3 regions of the Neobacillus niacini genome follow, and region 2 is predicted to be linked to each of the others. Evidence: a T-box and tRNA genes for the amino acid it is inferred to sense, from the RefSeq annotation. Region 2 holds a T-box; the other regions hold tRNA genes.
The links. A T-box is a leader RNA that pairs with one kind of tRNA and senses whether it is charged. The one in region 2 lies ahead of ileS (isoleucine--tRNA ligase), so its partner is inferred to be a tRNA-Ile.
Positions count from the first base shown of each region.

Region 1: it has a tRNA-Ile gene. The T-box ahead of ileS (isoleucine--tRNA ligase) is inferred to sense a tRNA for this amino acid. The anticodon was not compared.
Region 3: it has a tRNA-Ile gene. The T-box ahead of ileS (isoleucine--tRNA ligase) is inferred to sense a tRNA for this amino acid. The anticodon was not compared.

Region 1 covers NZ_CP183883.1:2,247,588-2,251,867, forward strand. Annotated here, with positions in the region: rRNA gene rrf (5S ribosomal RNA) at 1-64, shown strand, start outside; tRNA gene ACN6MT_RS10600 (tRNA-Val) at 75-150, shown strand; tRNA gene ACN6MT_RS10605 (tRNA-Thr) at 210-285, shown strand; tRNA gene ACN6MT_RS10610 (tRNA-Lys) at 356-431, shown strand; tRNA gene ACN6MT_RS10615 (tRNA-Leu) at 473-557, shown strand; tRNA gene ACN6MT_RS10620 (tRNA-Gly) at 585-659, shown strand; tRNA gene ACN6MT_RS10625 (tRNA-Leu) at 669-757, shown strand; tRNA gene ACN6MT_RS10630 (tRNA-Arg) at 784-860, shown strand; tRNA gene ACN6MT_RS10635 (tRNA-Pro) at 868-944, shown strand; tRNA gene ACN6MT_RS10640 (tRNA-Ala) at 964-1,039, shown strand; tRNA gene ACN6MT_RS10645 (tRNA-Met) at 1,069-1,145, shown strand; tRNA gene ACN6MT_RS10650 (tRNA-Ile) at 1,214-1,290, shown strand; tRNA gene ACN6MT_RS10655 (tRNA-Ser) at 1,306-1,398, shown strand; tRNA gene ACN6MT_RS10660 (tRNA-Met) at 1,519-1,592, shown strand; tRNA gene ACN6MT_RS10665 (tRNA-Asp) at 1,635-1,711, shown strand; tRNA gene ACN6MT_RS10670 (tRNA-Phe) at 1,738-1,813, shown strand; tRNA gene ACN6MT_RS10675 (tRNA-His) at 1,838-1,913, shown strand; tRNA gene ACN6MT_RS10680 (tRNA-Gly) at 1,932-2,005, shown strand; tRNA gene ACN6MT_RS10685 (tRNA-Ile) at 2,012-2,088, shown strand; tRNA gene ACN6MT_RS10690 (tRNA-Asn) at 2,150-2,224, shown strand; tRNA gene ACN6MT_RS10695 (tRNA-Ser) at 2,232-2,322, shown strand; tRNA gene ACN6MT_RS10700 (tRNA-Glu) at 2,332-2,403, shown strand; gene glgB (1,4-alpha-glucan branching protein GlgB) at 3,329-4,280, shown strand, end outside.
Region 2 covers NZ_CP183883.1:5,165,493-5,169,772, forward strand. Annotated here, with positions in the region: gene ileS (isoleucine--tRNA ligase) at 1-2,174, opposite strand, end outside; T-box leader at 2,249-2,490, opposite strand; gene ACN6MT_RS25230 (DivIVA domain-containing protein) at 2,541-3,056, opposite strand; gene ACN6MT_RS25235 (RNA-binding protein) at 3,151-3,924, opposite strand; gene ACN6MT_RS25240 (YggT family protein) at 3,954-4,217, opposite strand; gene ACN6MT_RS25245 (cell division protein SepF) at 4,224-4,280, opposite strand, start outside.
Region 3 covers NZ_CP183883.1:1,550,061-1,554,340, reverse strand. Annotated here, with positions in the region: gene ACN6MT_RS07425 (hypothetical protein) at 44-709, shown strand; gene ACN6MT_RS07420 (glycine betaine uptake BCCT transporter) at 757-2,283, shown strand; tRNA gene ACN6MT_RS07415 (tRNA-Asn) at 2,767-2,841, opposite strand; tRNA gene ACN6MT_RS07410 (tRNA-Ile) at 2,949-3,025, opposite strand; tRNA gene ACN6MT_RS07405 (tRNA-Gly) at 3,031-3,104, opposite strand; tRNA gene ACN6MT_RS07400 (tRNA-Cys) at 3,116-3,189, opposite strand; tRNA gene ACN6MT_RS07395 (tRNA-His) at 3,224-3,299, opposite strand; tRNA gene ACN6MT_RS07390 (tRNA-Tyr) at 3,383-3,467, opposite strand; tRNA gene ACN6MT_RS07385 (tRNA-Phe) at 3,485-3,557, opposite strand; tRNA gene ACN6MT_RS07380 (tRNA-Asp) at 3,607-3,683, opposite strand; tRNA gene ACN6MT_RS07375 (tRNA-Ser) at 3,712-3,804, opposite strand; tRNA gene ACN6MT_RS07370 (tRNA-Ala) at 3,812-3,884, opposite strand; tRNA gene ACN6MT_RS07365 (tRNA-Pro) at 3,907-3,983, opposite strand; tRNA gene ACN6MT_RS07360 (tRNA-Arg) at 3,991-4,067, opposite strand; tRNA gene ACN6MT_RS07355 (tRNA-Leu) at 4,104-4,185, opposite strand; tRNA gene ACN6MT_RS07350 (tRNA-Lys) at 4,272-4,280, opposite strand, start outside.

The DNA.
Region 1 (4,280 bases), 2.9 Mb from region 2:
TAAGCTTCTCAGCGCCGATGGTAGTTGGGACAAGCGTCCCTGTGAGAGTAGGACATTGCCAGGCTGTACTATATGGAGGATTAGCTCAGCTGGGAGAGCATCTGCCTTACAAGCAGAGGGTCGGCGGTTCGATCCCGTCATCCTCCACCAAAGTTTTTTGCGAAGTAAATAACCAAAGTTTTTTGCAAAGTAAATAACTTTCCATATGTGCCGGGGTAGCTCAATTGGTAGAGCAACTGACTTGTAATCAGTAGGTTGGGGGTTCAAGTCCTCTCGCCGGCACCATGCTTTACTTCCTTGATTATTCAATGGCAGCAGCAAAGAATATTACTTATCATATAAGTACCAATTATATGAGCCATTAGCTCAGTTGGTAGAGCATCTGACTTTTAATCAGAGGGTCGAAGGTTCGAGTCCTTCATGGCTCACCAAGTTTTTTCACAATAGTGAAAGTAGCTTTCCATTTTAATTTGCGGGTGTGGCGGAATTGGCAGACGCACCAGACTTAGGATCTGGCGCCGCAAGGCGTGGGGGTTCGACTCCCTTCACCCGCACCATATTACCTAATAATTAAAACGTTAAATGCGGAAGTAGTTCAGTGGTAGAACACCACCTTGCCAAGGTGGGGGTCGCGGGTTCGAATCCCGTCTTCCGCTCCAAAGAAAGTTGCCGGGGTGGCGGAACTGGCAGACGCACAGGACTTAAAATCCTGCGGTAGGTGACTACCGTACCGGTTCGATTCCGGTCCTCGGCACCATTTTAATAACAGATTAGTAAAGAAATGCGCCCGTAGCTCAATTGGATAGAGTGTCTGACTACGGATCAGAAGGTTATGGGTTCGACTCCTTTCGGGCGCGCCATATTTTACGGGAAGTAGCTCAGCTTGGTAGAGCACTTGGTTTGGGACCAAGGGGTCGCAGGTTCGAATCCTGTCTTCCCGACCATTCTTCTTAAACATAATTTGGGGCCTTAGCTCAGCTGGGAGAGCGCCTGCTTTGCACGCAGGAGGTCAGCGGTTCGATCCCGCTAGGCTCCACCAAGTTATTTTCAGGGTTATTTTCTATATTTGGCGGTGTAGCTCAGCTGGCTAGAGCGTACGGTTCATACCCGTAAGGTCGGGGGTTCGATCCCCTCCGCCGCTACCAAGTATTTTTATGAAGTAAAAATACAAAAGTTTTTTTGCACAGCAAAATAACTAAAAATACCTCAATTTGGACCTTTAGCTCAGCTGGTTAGAGCAGACGGCTCATAACCGTCCGGTCGTAGGTTCGAGTCCTACAAGGTCCACCAGTAATTTTATAATATGGAGGAATACCCAAGTCCGGCTGAAGGGATCGGTCTTGAAAACCGACAGGCGGGTTAAACCGCGCGGGGGTTCGAATCCCTCTTCCTCCGCCATATTATTACTTCAGCAACGAGCGTTACTTCAATGATTTAACCTCGAATTGTATTAGTCAAGCCGTAGCTTAATAAGCTTTCTGAGATTGATACAAAATGCATTGAAACACTTTTTATTGTCGCGGGGTGGAGCAGTCTGGTAGCTCGTCGGGCTCATAACCCGAAGGTCGCAGGTTCAAATCCTGTCCCCGCAATTAAGGTTAGTTATTTTCAAGAAAAACACTTGAAAAAACCTTGGTCTGGTAGTTCAGTTGGTTAGAATGCCTGCCTGTCACGCAGGAGGTCGCGGGTTCGAGTCCCGTCCAGACCGCCATTTTTATTGAGATGGCAAAATAAAGTGGCTCAGTAGCTCAGTCGGTAGAGCAAAGGACTGAAAATCCTTGTGTCGGCGGTTCGATTCCGTCCTGAGCCACCATTTATGTAATATTCTAATATTATGGCGATTGTGGCGAAGTGGTTAACGCACCTGATTGTGGTTCAGGCATTCGTGGGTTCGATTCCCATCAGTCGCCCCATGTATCATTTTATTTTCTGCGGGTGTAGTTTAGTGGTAAAACCTCAGCCTTCCAAGCTGATGTTGTGAGTTCGATTCTCATCACCCGCTCCAATTTATGGGCCTATAGCTCAGCTGGTTAGAGCGCACGCCTGATAAGCGTGAGGTCGATGGTTCGAGTCCATTTAGGCCCACCAGAATTTTTTGCGAAGCAAAATTATTAGAATTTTTTTTGAAAGAAAACTAACTTTCTATTATTCCGCAGTAGCTCAGTGGTAGAGCTATCGGCTGTTAACCGATCGGTCGTAGGTTCGAGTCCTACCTGCGGAGCCATTTTTATGGGGAAGTACTCAAGAGGCTGAAGAGGCGCCCCTGCTAAGGGTGTAGGTCGGGTAACCGGCGCGAGGGTTCAAATCCCTCCTTCTCCGCCATAATTATTTGGCCCCTTGGTCAAGCGGTTAAGACACCGCCCTTTCACGGCGGTAACACGGGTTCGAATCCCGTAGGGGTCATACAAAAAGGCTGATGATAAACTTATCATCAGTTTTTTTGTGCTTATTTTTATCAGACAAATGACGGCAGCACTGTGAATAAGTTATTCTTCTAGGTTAGTTCCTTCATTCAGTGCTGTAGAACCTTCACTTATTTCTTATACCAAGATAGACAGCATTTGATCCACTGTGATATCAGGATGAATTAAATCCTGCCTGTTTCTTTCTATCACTATCTGTTCTACTATTTGTTCTGCTCCATTGCTTAAACCTCTTTATAAAAGGTGATCAAATCCACTTGGTAATATAGGCAGGATTCAAGGCTGTCCTGTGCTGTTATCCCATAATGTGAGCCAATCTGTTCTATTGTTTGTATTACTGCCTAGGATCTTAAACCTGTTAGTTCTCAATGGCCTTCATTGCCCAAACCTCTCCTTAATCAAATTGCTCGTTCCCTTACCTGTAAGATATCATGCTGCTTAAGATTTAATTGTGCCAATCATCTACATTTTGCCCTACCCAAATCCCGGTGTTATATAAGAAAAAAAACAAAACAATCCTTTAAAATACGAATAGCTTGTTCTACATCTAGGGAGGCATTTTCCATGGTTAATTACTATTTTAGGATAATATTTTTCTTTTCTTTGCTACTAGGAAAAACCTTGATAACGCTTACATTCGCTGCATATTTAGCACTTTTACTTGGCAAAGTTTCTTATAAATCAAATAATATTTTTTACTCAAAAAACCAAAAAAACTTTATATATTTTTGTCGATTAATGAAGGATTTCTTGCCAATTCTTGTCGAAAGGTGTTGAAAAAAACAGGAAAATGACGGTCTGTATATTTTATTGTCAGAAAAGATAAAAAAGTTTTACAAGGCTTATTTGTAATTTGCACTTATAATTAACCCTTGAAATACATTTTCACAAGGATGAGGTTAATAATGGCAGTGAATACGTTATATCCAACAGACTATCAGTTGCATTTATTTCATGAGGGGAACCTTTTTCAAAGTCACCAGCTGTTCGGAGCACACGTCTTTAAAGAATCAGACAAAGTATATACGCGATTTTGTGTGTGGGCTCCTAACGCCAACAAAGTGAGGCTGGTCGGAAATTTCAATAACTGGAATGGAGAAGGTTACGATTTACATAGGGTAAACAATGAAGGTGTATGGATTATTGTCATTAATCAGGACCTGAATGGCTGCCTCTATAAGTATGAAATAATTACAGCACAAAATGAAAGACTTTTAAAATCGGATCCTTATGCATTTTATTCTGAACTGCGGCCAAATACCGCTTCCATCGTTTATTCTTTGAGAAATTACGATTGGCAGGATAATCATTGGATGCACCGAAAGCAAAAAAGAAACTTCTTATCTGAACCACAGATCATTTATGAGGTGCATTTTGGTTCATGGAAAAAACATGAGAATGGTGATTTTTTAACATATAAGGAAATGGCTGAAGTACTCATACCTTATGTGCTTGAACATGGATTTACACATATTGAATTATTACCTCTTATCGAGCACCCCTTTGACGGATCTTGGGGATATCAGGGTACTGGATACTTTTCAGCAACCTCCCGCTACGGCACACCAAAGGACTTCATGTACTTTGTAGATCAATGTCATCAGAATGGAATTGGCGTAATACTTGATTGGGTGCCGGGTCACTTTTGTAAGGATTCACATGGTTTATACCGTTTTGATGGTTCACATATTTATTCTTACGAAACAGAAAGTGACAGGGAAAATCATGTTTGGGGTACAGCGAACTTTGACCTTGGAAAAGGAGAGGTGCAAAGTTTCCTCATCTCAAATGCATTCTTTTGGATAGATTACTTCCATATTGATGGGTTTAGGATGGACGCCGTTGCAAACATCATAT
Region 2 (4,280 bases):
ACATCCTTTGCAAAATCAAGATAGAATGCACTTAAATCAAGAGTACAGAAATTATTAACCGCATGGTAAATTCCAGCGAACTCGTAATTTTCATAGGCATTTAAAGAATATTTGATCAGTTTATTTAATTTTACAAGCATAAATTGATCCACTTCACGAAGGTTTTCATATGAAACCCTATCGGTTACAGGATTGAAGTCGGACAAGTTACCAAGTAAGAAACGGAAGGTATTACGGATTTTCCGATAAACTTCTGCAACTTGTTTTAGGATAGCGTCGGATACACGAACATCCGCCTGATAATCAACAGAAGCTACCCAAAGCCTTAGAATATCGGCACCTAATTGTTTCATTACCTTCTCAGGAACTACAACATTTCCTAATGATTTACTCATCTTTCTTCCTTCACCATCTAAAGCAAATCCGTGACTTAATACTCCTTTGTAAGGTGCTTTACCAGTCACAGCTACCGCAGTTGATAACGAAGAGTTAAACCATCCGCGATATTGGTCTGAGCCCTCTAGATACAAATCTGCCGGGCGTACTAAGTCATCTCTTTCTAAGAGAACCGCTTGGTGTGAAGAACCAGAATCGAACCAAACATCCATGATATCCGTTTCTTTTGTAAACAATCCATTTGGACTGCCTGGATGGCTGAAGCCTTCTGGAAGAAGGTCCTTTGCTTCTCTTTCAAACCAAACATTTGATCCAGATTCACGGAACAAATCGGAAACATGATTAATCGTTTCATCGGTGATGATTTCCTCGCCATTTTCAGCATAAAATACCGGGATTGGAACTCCCCATACACGCTGACGTGAAATACACCAATCGCCACGGTCACGGACCATATTAAATAGTCGTGTTTCACCCCATGCAGGCACCCACTTTGTTTCTTTAACTGCTTCTAGCAGGTCATCCCGGAAGTCTTTAATGGATGCAAACCATTGTGCTGTAGCTCTGAAGATTACAGGCTTTTTTGTTCTCCAATCGTGTGGATAGGAGTGAGTGATAAACGAAAGCTTTAAGAGAGCACCAGCTTGTTCCAAGGCTTCTCCAATTGCCTTGTTTGCAGTGTCGTAAAACAATCCTTCGAATCCTGGTGCTTCACTTGTCATCACACCTTTATCATCCACTGGGCAGAGTACTTCTAGTCCATACTTTTGTCCAACATAAAAGTCATCCTCCCCATGTCCTGGTGCTGTATGAACACAGCCTGTTCCAGCATCAGTTGTGACATGTTCTCCTAGCATTACTAAGGAGTCACGGCCATATAATGGATGTGTTGCAAGGATATTCTCTAATTCATTACCTTTTACCTTTTGAACAACAGCTACATCTTCCCAGCCAATTTCCTTCGTAACTGATTCTAGAAGAGCTTCCGCTACTAAATATTTGTTTCCGTTCACGTCAACAACCACATAGGTTAGGTCTGGGTGAACCGAAATTCCTAAGTTAGCAGGAATCGTCCAAGGTGTTGTCGTCCAGATGACAATTTGGACATCTGAATCAAGAACACCTTTTCCATCCTTAACTTTAAAGCCCACATAAATGGATGGTGATTTTTTATCTTGATATTCAATTTCTGCTTCAGCAAGTGCTGATTCACTTGATGGGGACCAATATACAGGTTTAAGACCTTTATAGATATAGCCTTTCTTCGCCATTTCTCCAAAGACTTTAATCTGCTGTGCCTCATATTCAGGCTTAAGAGTAATATATGGGTTTTCCCAATCACCACGAACCCCGATGCGTTTAAATTGTTCACGCTGATTGCTTACTTGTTCAAGGGCATATTTTGTACAAAGCTGCCGGAATTCCGCTACAGTCATCTCTTTACGCTTTACTCCCTTGTTTGTTAACGCCTGCTCGATTGGCAAACCATGTGTATCCCAGCCTGGAACATATGGTGCATTAAAGCCACTCATCGATTTAAAGCGAACAATCATATCCTTTAATACTTTGTTTAGGGCGTGACCCATATGAATATCGCCATTTGCATATGGAGGTCCATCATGAAGCACAAACATTGGACGTCCTGCTGTACGCTCCTGAACCTTTTTGTAGATATTCATTTCTTCCCACTTTGCCTGAATTTCAGGTTCTCTTTGTGGAAGATTTCCACGCATTGGAAATTCAGTTTTTGGCATTAATAACGTATCTTTATATTCCATTTTCTTATTCCTCCTGTAATACTCATCATAAACAGAATTGACAATAGACAAATAAAAAAACCCTCTCATCCCAAAAAAGGGACGAGAAGGTTTTATTCCCGCGGTACCACCCTGATAAATAGCACGTAAATCGTACTATCCTCTTTAAGATTCGTAACGTGAATAACCCGCCATAACTTACTCTTCTTTATATAAGAGTTTCAGTTTGGGACTCAAGGGTGATCTTCCAATCTTTCACTTTTCCCAGGCTTCCACCCTCCCCGGCTCGCTTTCAAAAGTTTTCGAAAAATTGTACTGTCCCTCTCATTGTCATTACCATTCTTTATCTACCTGTTAAAAAATTATATGCGAAATAATACCAGTTCGTCAAGCTAAGGAATCTTCTTCTTCGTGAATTTTTAATTCTGTTGCATCCACTTCATACTCTAATAAATGATCCCAATCATCTGTATTAAGCATATCCAGCTGAGCTTCTATCAACATCTTGAAACGTGTACGAAAAACTTTTGATTGCTTCTTCAAATCCTCGATTTCAAGAGCAATTTTTCTAGCTTTTGAAAGCGACTCATTCACGATACGATCTGCATTCTTTTCTGCTTCCTTTATGATGAGTTTTGCTTCCTTTTGTGCATTTCGTTTAACATCTTCACCAGCCTCTTGAGCAATGATAATAGACTTGTTTAATGTTTCTTCAATATTTACAAAATGACCTAGACGGTCTTTCATTTCATTTAATTTTTCTTCCATTTCTTTTTTTTCACGAAGGACTAATTCATAATCCTTAATTACTTGATCTAAAAATTCATTTACCTCGTCTTCATCATAACCACGAAAACCTTTATTAAATTCTTTATTGTGAATATCTAACGGCGTTAACGGCATTGATGCCACCTCCAAGAATCTTTCTTCTGTATGTATATAGTGTATAAGCAATTATTCGACAATGTTTTCGGAAATTCCTGCTGATTAATAAAATTTATTTTTGTTTTCCGACAACAATTCGCCACTTATCTTTTTTTGTTTTTCCTTCAACAGACAAAATCTTCACTCTGCCATAGCCTCTAACTGACAACAAATCACCTTCTCCACATTCGAAAGAAACATTTTCAATTGAGGTCCAGTTTACTTTTACCAATCCTTGTTGAATAAAAAGCTGTGATTTTTGCCTTGAGATATTATGTATACCGGAAATAATGGTATCGAGCCTTAAGGAGGAAACAGTGATTACCTGTTCTATCCATAAGTCATCTGTATTTATTGCGTCATCCAGTGCCAGCTCTTTTAATCGTATAGAGGCTTTGCCAATGGATTCTATATTATTTCTGATGTAGTCACTAATTTCTGAAGCAGCGATAAACTGAACTCTTCCATCTTTCATCAATATGTCGCCAAATTTTCCTCGTTTTAATCCAAGTGACATGAGTGAACCCAGTACTTGGGGGTGTTCGATTGTAACAAATTTAACAGGATAGTCGATTTCAAAAAGATTAATTTGAAATTCATCTTCCGTCGGAATCAAGTAGTCCGGCATAATTAATGCCCTTTTTCTTTCACTAGCTAAGATCCCGCCAAAAAGCTGATACTTTATATTTCCATTTTCACCTATTAAGACTTTTAAAATATGCTGCTCTCTTGGATCAAGAAAATCGGTAAGCTTAGCAGTATAGCTGGTATCCACATAATCTTTCCAATGTAATACTTGATCAATAAATTCCCGTTCCTCCGGGCGAAAATGCTGATAAATATTCATGTTTAACTCCTCAGACCGGATAGGTTAATTTAAGAAATTAAGTTTTGTATTACTCTTAAGCCATGCGGGGCAAAAGATAAAACAAAGAAAGCCGCTAAAGGAGAAAGATCCATCATACCAAATGGTGGAATAATTCTTCTAAAAGGTTCTAGAAATGGCTCACATAATTTACCAAGAGTTGCTCCAATCTGAGAGTCTCTCATATTTGGAAACCAAGATAGAAGGATATAGATGATGAGCATCCATTTATATAATCCAAGTAGTTGGATTAAAACGTTAAAGATAATATCCATTTCTTTTTACCACCTCGTATCTTGAAATTCTTGTTCTTTTACTAATTCAGATATATTACCAGA
Region 3 (4,280 bases), 2.4 Mb from region 2:
TTCTTCAAGTGATTAACTATTGTTGGTGAAGGGAGATTGGTCCGTGAAACTTTATCAAGTAAGAAAGGGACAATTTGTTTATTTTAACAATGAGTTGCATAAGGTTTATGGTGTAAAACCGATGTATAAACTGTCCGTGCACCTTATTAAGCTTAGGGATTTAACACAACATATAACCAATGCGGCGAGTGTAGAAAGATACAAACCTAAGGAATCTGACAGTTTTATTTTTAACCATAAGGCATATACGCTCAGAAAAGACCGAAATGCAGAAGCAGGAGATTATATTTTAATTCACAATCCAATGCCTGATTCTCTTGATACCTATACATTAAATGAAATTGAATTGGTTGAAACGGCGGATAATAAAGGGGTAATCACGAGTAATTCTCACGGAGTTAAGCATAATGAATATTTATTGATGGTACCTGGGCGTGGTGCTAACAGCAGCCCTATCGATTATAAAGACAAGGAAAATACTGAGGAAGAGAGCCTAGAGGATATCGGAACCCTAGGGGTGCTCAGTAGTGATCTACTGCCATCGTTAGGAGACATCTATAAAAAGAAAGACAAGAACTCATTATTTGAAGCAATGGTAGTCGGAATCAAAGACCAAACCGTTTTCCTTGGTGGAGGATTAGAGATTACCCAAGAAGAGTTGATGAACACAGAAAAGTGGGAATTTCTATATAACCTGCTTGATAAGTGATGTACTACAATATACTACCTGATACCAAGCTTTACTAGGAGGTTTCTATGGACAGCAAAAAGAACGCAGGAAACAGTGTTTTTATTATTTCATTATTACTTACACTCATTTTTATTGTTTGGGGAGTCTTTTTTACTGATAATCTCTCCAAAGTTACCGATATAATCTATAATGGTTCAATTGATTACCTAGGGTGGGTGTATCTTGGTGCTACCCTCTTCTTTGTGATCTTTTCCATCTATTTATTGTTCTCTAAATATGGTGATATTCGGCTGGGCAAGAAAACAGACCGACCGGATTTTAACACCGCTTCTTGGCTTGCGATGTTATTCGGTGCTGGGATGGGAATCGGAATTGTATACTGGAGTGTCGCCGAGCCTGTCACGCACTACACTTCCCCTCCCTATGGAAAAGGTTATACAATTGACGCCGCCAATACCGCTATGAAATATACCTTTTTTCATTGGGGTCTGGACCCATGGGCCATTTACACAGTGATCGGTTTAGCCCTTGCCTTTTTTCAATATAACAAAAGGCTGCCGGCTGCCATAAGTTCGGCATTCCATCCGATTTTAGGAGATAGAATATACGGACCGATTGGAAAAACAATTGATATTCTGTCTATCTTTGCAACAGTCTTTGGAATCGCAACCTCTTTAGGACTTGGTGCTATGCAGGTAACCGCCGGAATGCATGACCTATTCGGTGTTCCCAATCAGTTATATGTTCAAATGATTGTGATTGTTGTCGCGACAGTTATTTTTATAATTTCCATCAATACAGGATTAGAAAGAGGTATCCAGTACTTATCCAATGCCGCAATGATCCTATCTTTTGCGATTATGCTACTGATTTTGATTGTTGGTCCAACGGTGACTATCATTAAAGTATTTTTTAATACAACGGGTCTTTATATTAGTGACTTTATACATATGAGTTTAAGATTAAAGCCCTTTGGAGAAGGGGAATGGATCGCGTCATGGACACTATTTTATTGGGCATGGTGGATTGCCTGGGCCCCATTTGTTGGTATGTTTATTGCCAGGGTTTCAAAAGGAAGAACAGTAAGAGAATTTGTTATTGGCGTACTGGTTGTTCCTACTCTTGGAACATGTCTCTGGATGTCGATCTTTGGAGGCGCTGCGCTTGAGCTTGTCCAAAACACAGGAAACCATGACCTGGCAAAAAATATTACTGAAAATGTTTCATTAGCTATCTTTACCTTTTTTGATTATCTGCCATTAAGTTCAGTGTTAAGTATATTGGGATTTGCAGTTGTAGCTATTTATTATATAACGGTCGCTGATACAGCCACTTTTGTTTTGGGGATGTTAAGTGAAGGCGGAACATTAAATCCTTCTAATAAAATAAAAATGACTTGGGGTGTCATTCAATCCGCATTGGCTGCAGTATTGCTTTTAGCTGGCGGTTTAAATGTTTTGCAAACAGCTTCCATTGCAGCTGCCCTGCCTTTTGCGATCATCCTGATCGTCATGTGCTTCTCCTTAGTGAAAGGTTTAAAAAGTGAAGTCGAGGTACAAAGGGGCAATAAAAGAAGCGTGCACCATTCCTGAAGGAGTTATCAAATATATATTTTTGAGTTTGAAAAATTTTTAGTACAAAAAGACGCTTCCAATGAGCGTCGTCTCAAATTGTCGAGAAAGGTATCTTTCTCGGCAATTTTTTACTTTTATGTGCTTTGAGGACAAATCGGCTGTGCACCAGGAAAGGATTGTCCTCAATACAGGGGCTTAAGGACAAATTGCATGAGCACCAAGTAAGGATTTGTCCTCAACACAGGCTCTTGAAGATAAATGTACTAGTCCCTGTTCATTCATAATCAAAATAAGAGCTGTCGAGACTTTCTCGACAGCCTGACGACGCTTCTAATGAGCGTCGTTTTACTTTTTAAGCTCTTGTTTAAACTACAACCAAGGTGGTATTTCTACATAGAAAAACCACCTTTAAGAAAATGGTTATTTCCTTAAAGGTGGTTGTATGTATGTAGAAATATAGATAAAAAGGACCCGGCTATAAACCGTCCTTAGCTTTAAAGATGGCTCCGCAGGTAGGACTCGAACCTACGACCGATCGGTTAACAGCCGATAGCTCTACCACTGAGCTACTGCGGAATAATAGGAAGTTATTTTTCTGTTGTAACAACTCTAATTATTACTCTTCGCAAAAGTTGAATTATTATGCTATAAAAAGTTTAATCATTTTGCTTAGTAAAAAATTCTGGTGGGCCTAAATGGACTCGAACCATCGACCTCACGCTTATCAGGCGTGCGCTCTAACCAGCTGAGCTATAGGCCCTAAGTTGGAGCGGGTGATGAGAATCGAACTCACAACATCAGCTTGGAAGGCTGAGGTTTTACCACTAAACTACACCCGCATATAAAAATTTGGAGGCAACACCCGGATTTGAACCGGGGATAAAGGTTTTGCAGACCTCTGCCTTACCACTTGGCTATGCTGCCTAACTATTAAAGAGCTTTCCTAATTCTAAAAAAATGGGGCGGCTGATGGGAATCGAACCCACGAATGCCTGAACCACAATCAGGTGCGTTAACCACTTCGCCACAACCGCCATGATGTTATTTTTACCTTCGCAAAAAAACTTTGGTGACTTTCTAACGAAAATAACTTGGTTATTTGCTTCGCAAAAATCTTTGGTGGAGGGGGACGGATTCGAACCGCCGAACCCTGAGGGAGCGGATTTACAGTCCGCCGCGTTTAGCCACTTCGCTACCCCTCCATATAAAAAAAAAGCGATGGCTCAGGACGGAATCGAACCGCCGACACAAGGATTTTCAGTCCTTTGCTCTACCGACTGAGCTACTGAGCCATACAATCTATATCTATATCAACAGTAGAGTTACCTACTGATATAAAAATGGCGGTCCGGACGGGACTCGAACCCGCGACCTCCTGCGTGACAGGCAGGCATTCTAACCAACTGAACTACCGGACCAATGTTTTTACTAAATAACTTACATGAATGGCGGAGGAAGAGGGATTCGAACCCCCGCGCGGTTTAACCCGCCTGTCGGTTTTCAAGACCGATCCCTTCAGCCGGACTTGGGTATTCCTCCGAATAAGTGGAGCCTAGCGGGATCGAACCGCTGACCTCCTGCGTGCAAAGCAGGCGCTCTCCCAGCTGAGCTAAGGCCCCATATCTATTTAATTTCCTAGAATGGTCGGGAAGACAGGATTCGAACCTGCGACCCCTTGGTCCCAAACCAAGTGCTCTACCAAGCTGAGCTACTTCCCGCAAAATATGGCGCGCCCGAAAGGAGTCGAACCCATAACCTTCTGATCCGTAGTCAGACACTCTATCCAATTGAGCTACGGGCGCATTATTTAAATACATTTTGCTTTCAAAAAAAGTAAGTGCGGGTGAAGGGAGTCGAACCCCCACGCCTTGCGGCGCCAGATCCTAAGTCTGGTGCGTCTGCCAATTCCGCCACACCCGCATTATTGAAAATATTTTGCTAGCGCAAATGGAAAGTTACTTTCCCTATCGCGAAAAGGAAGATTATTTTGCTAGTGCAAAAAAACTTGGTGAGCC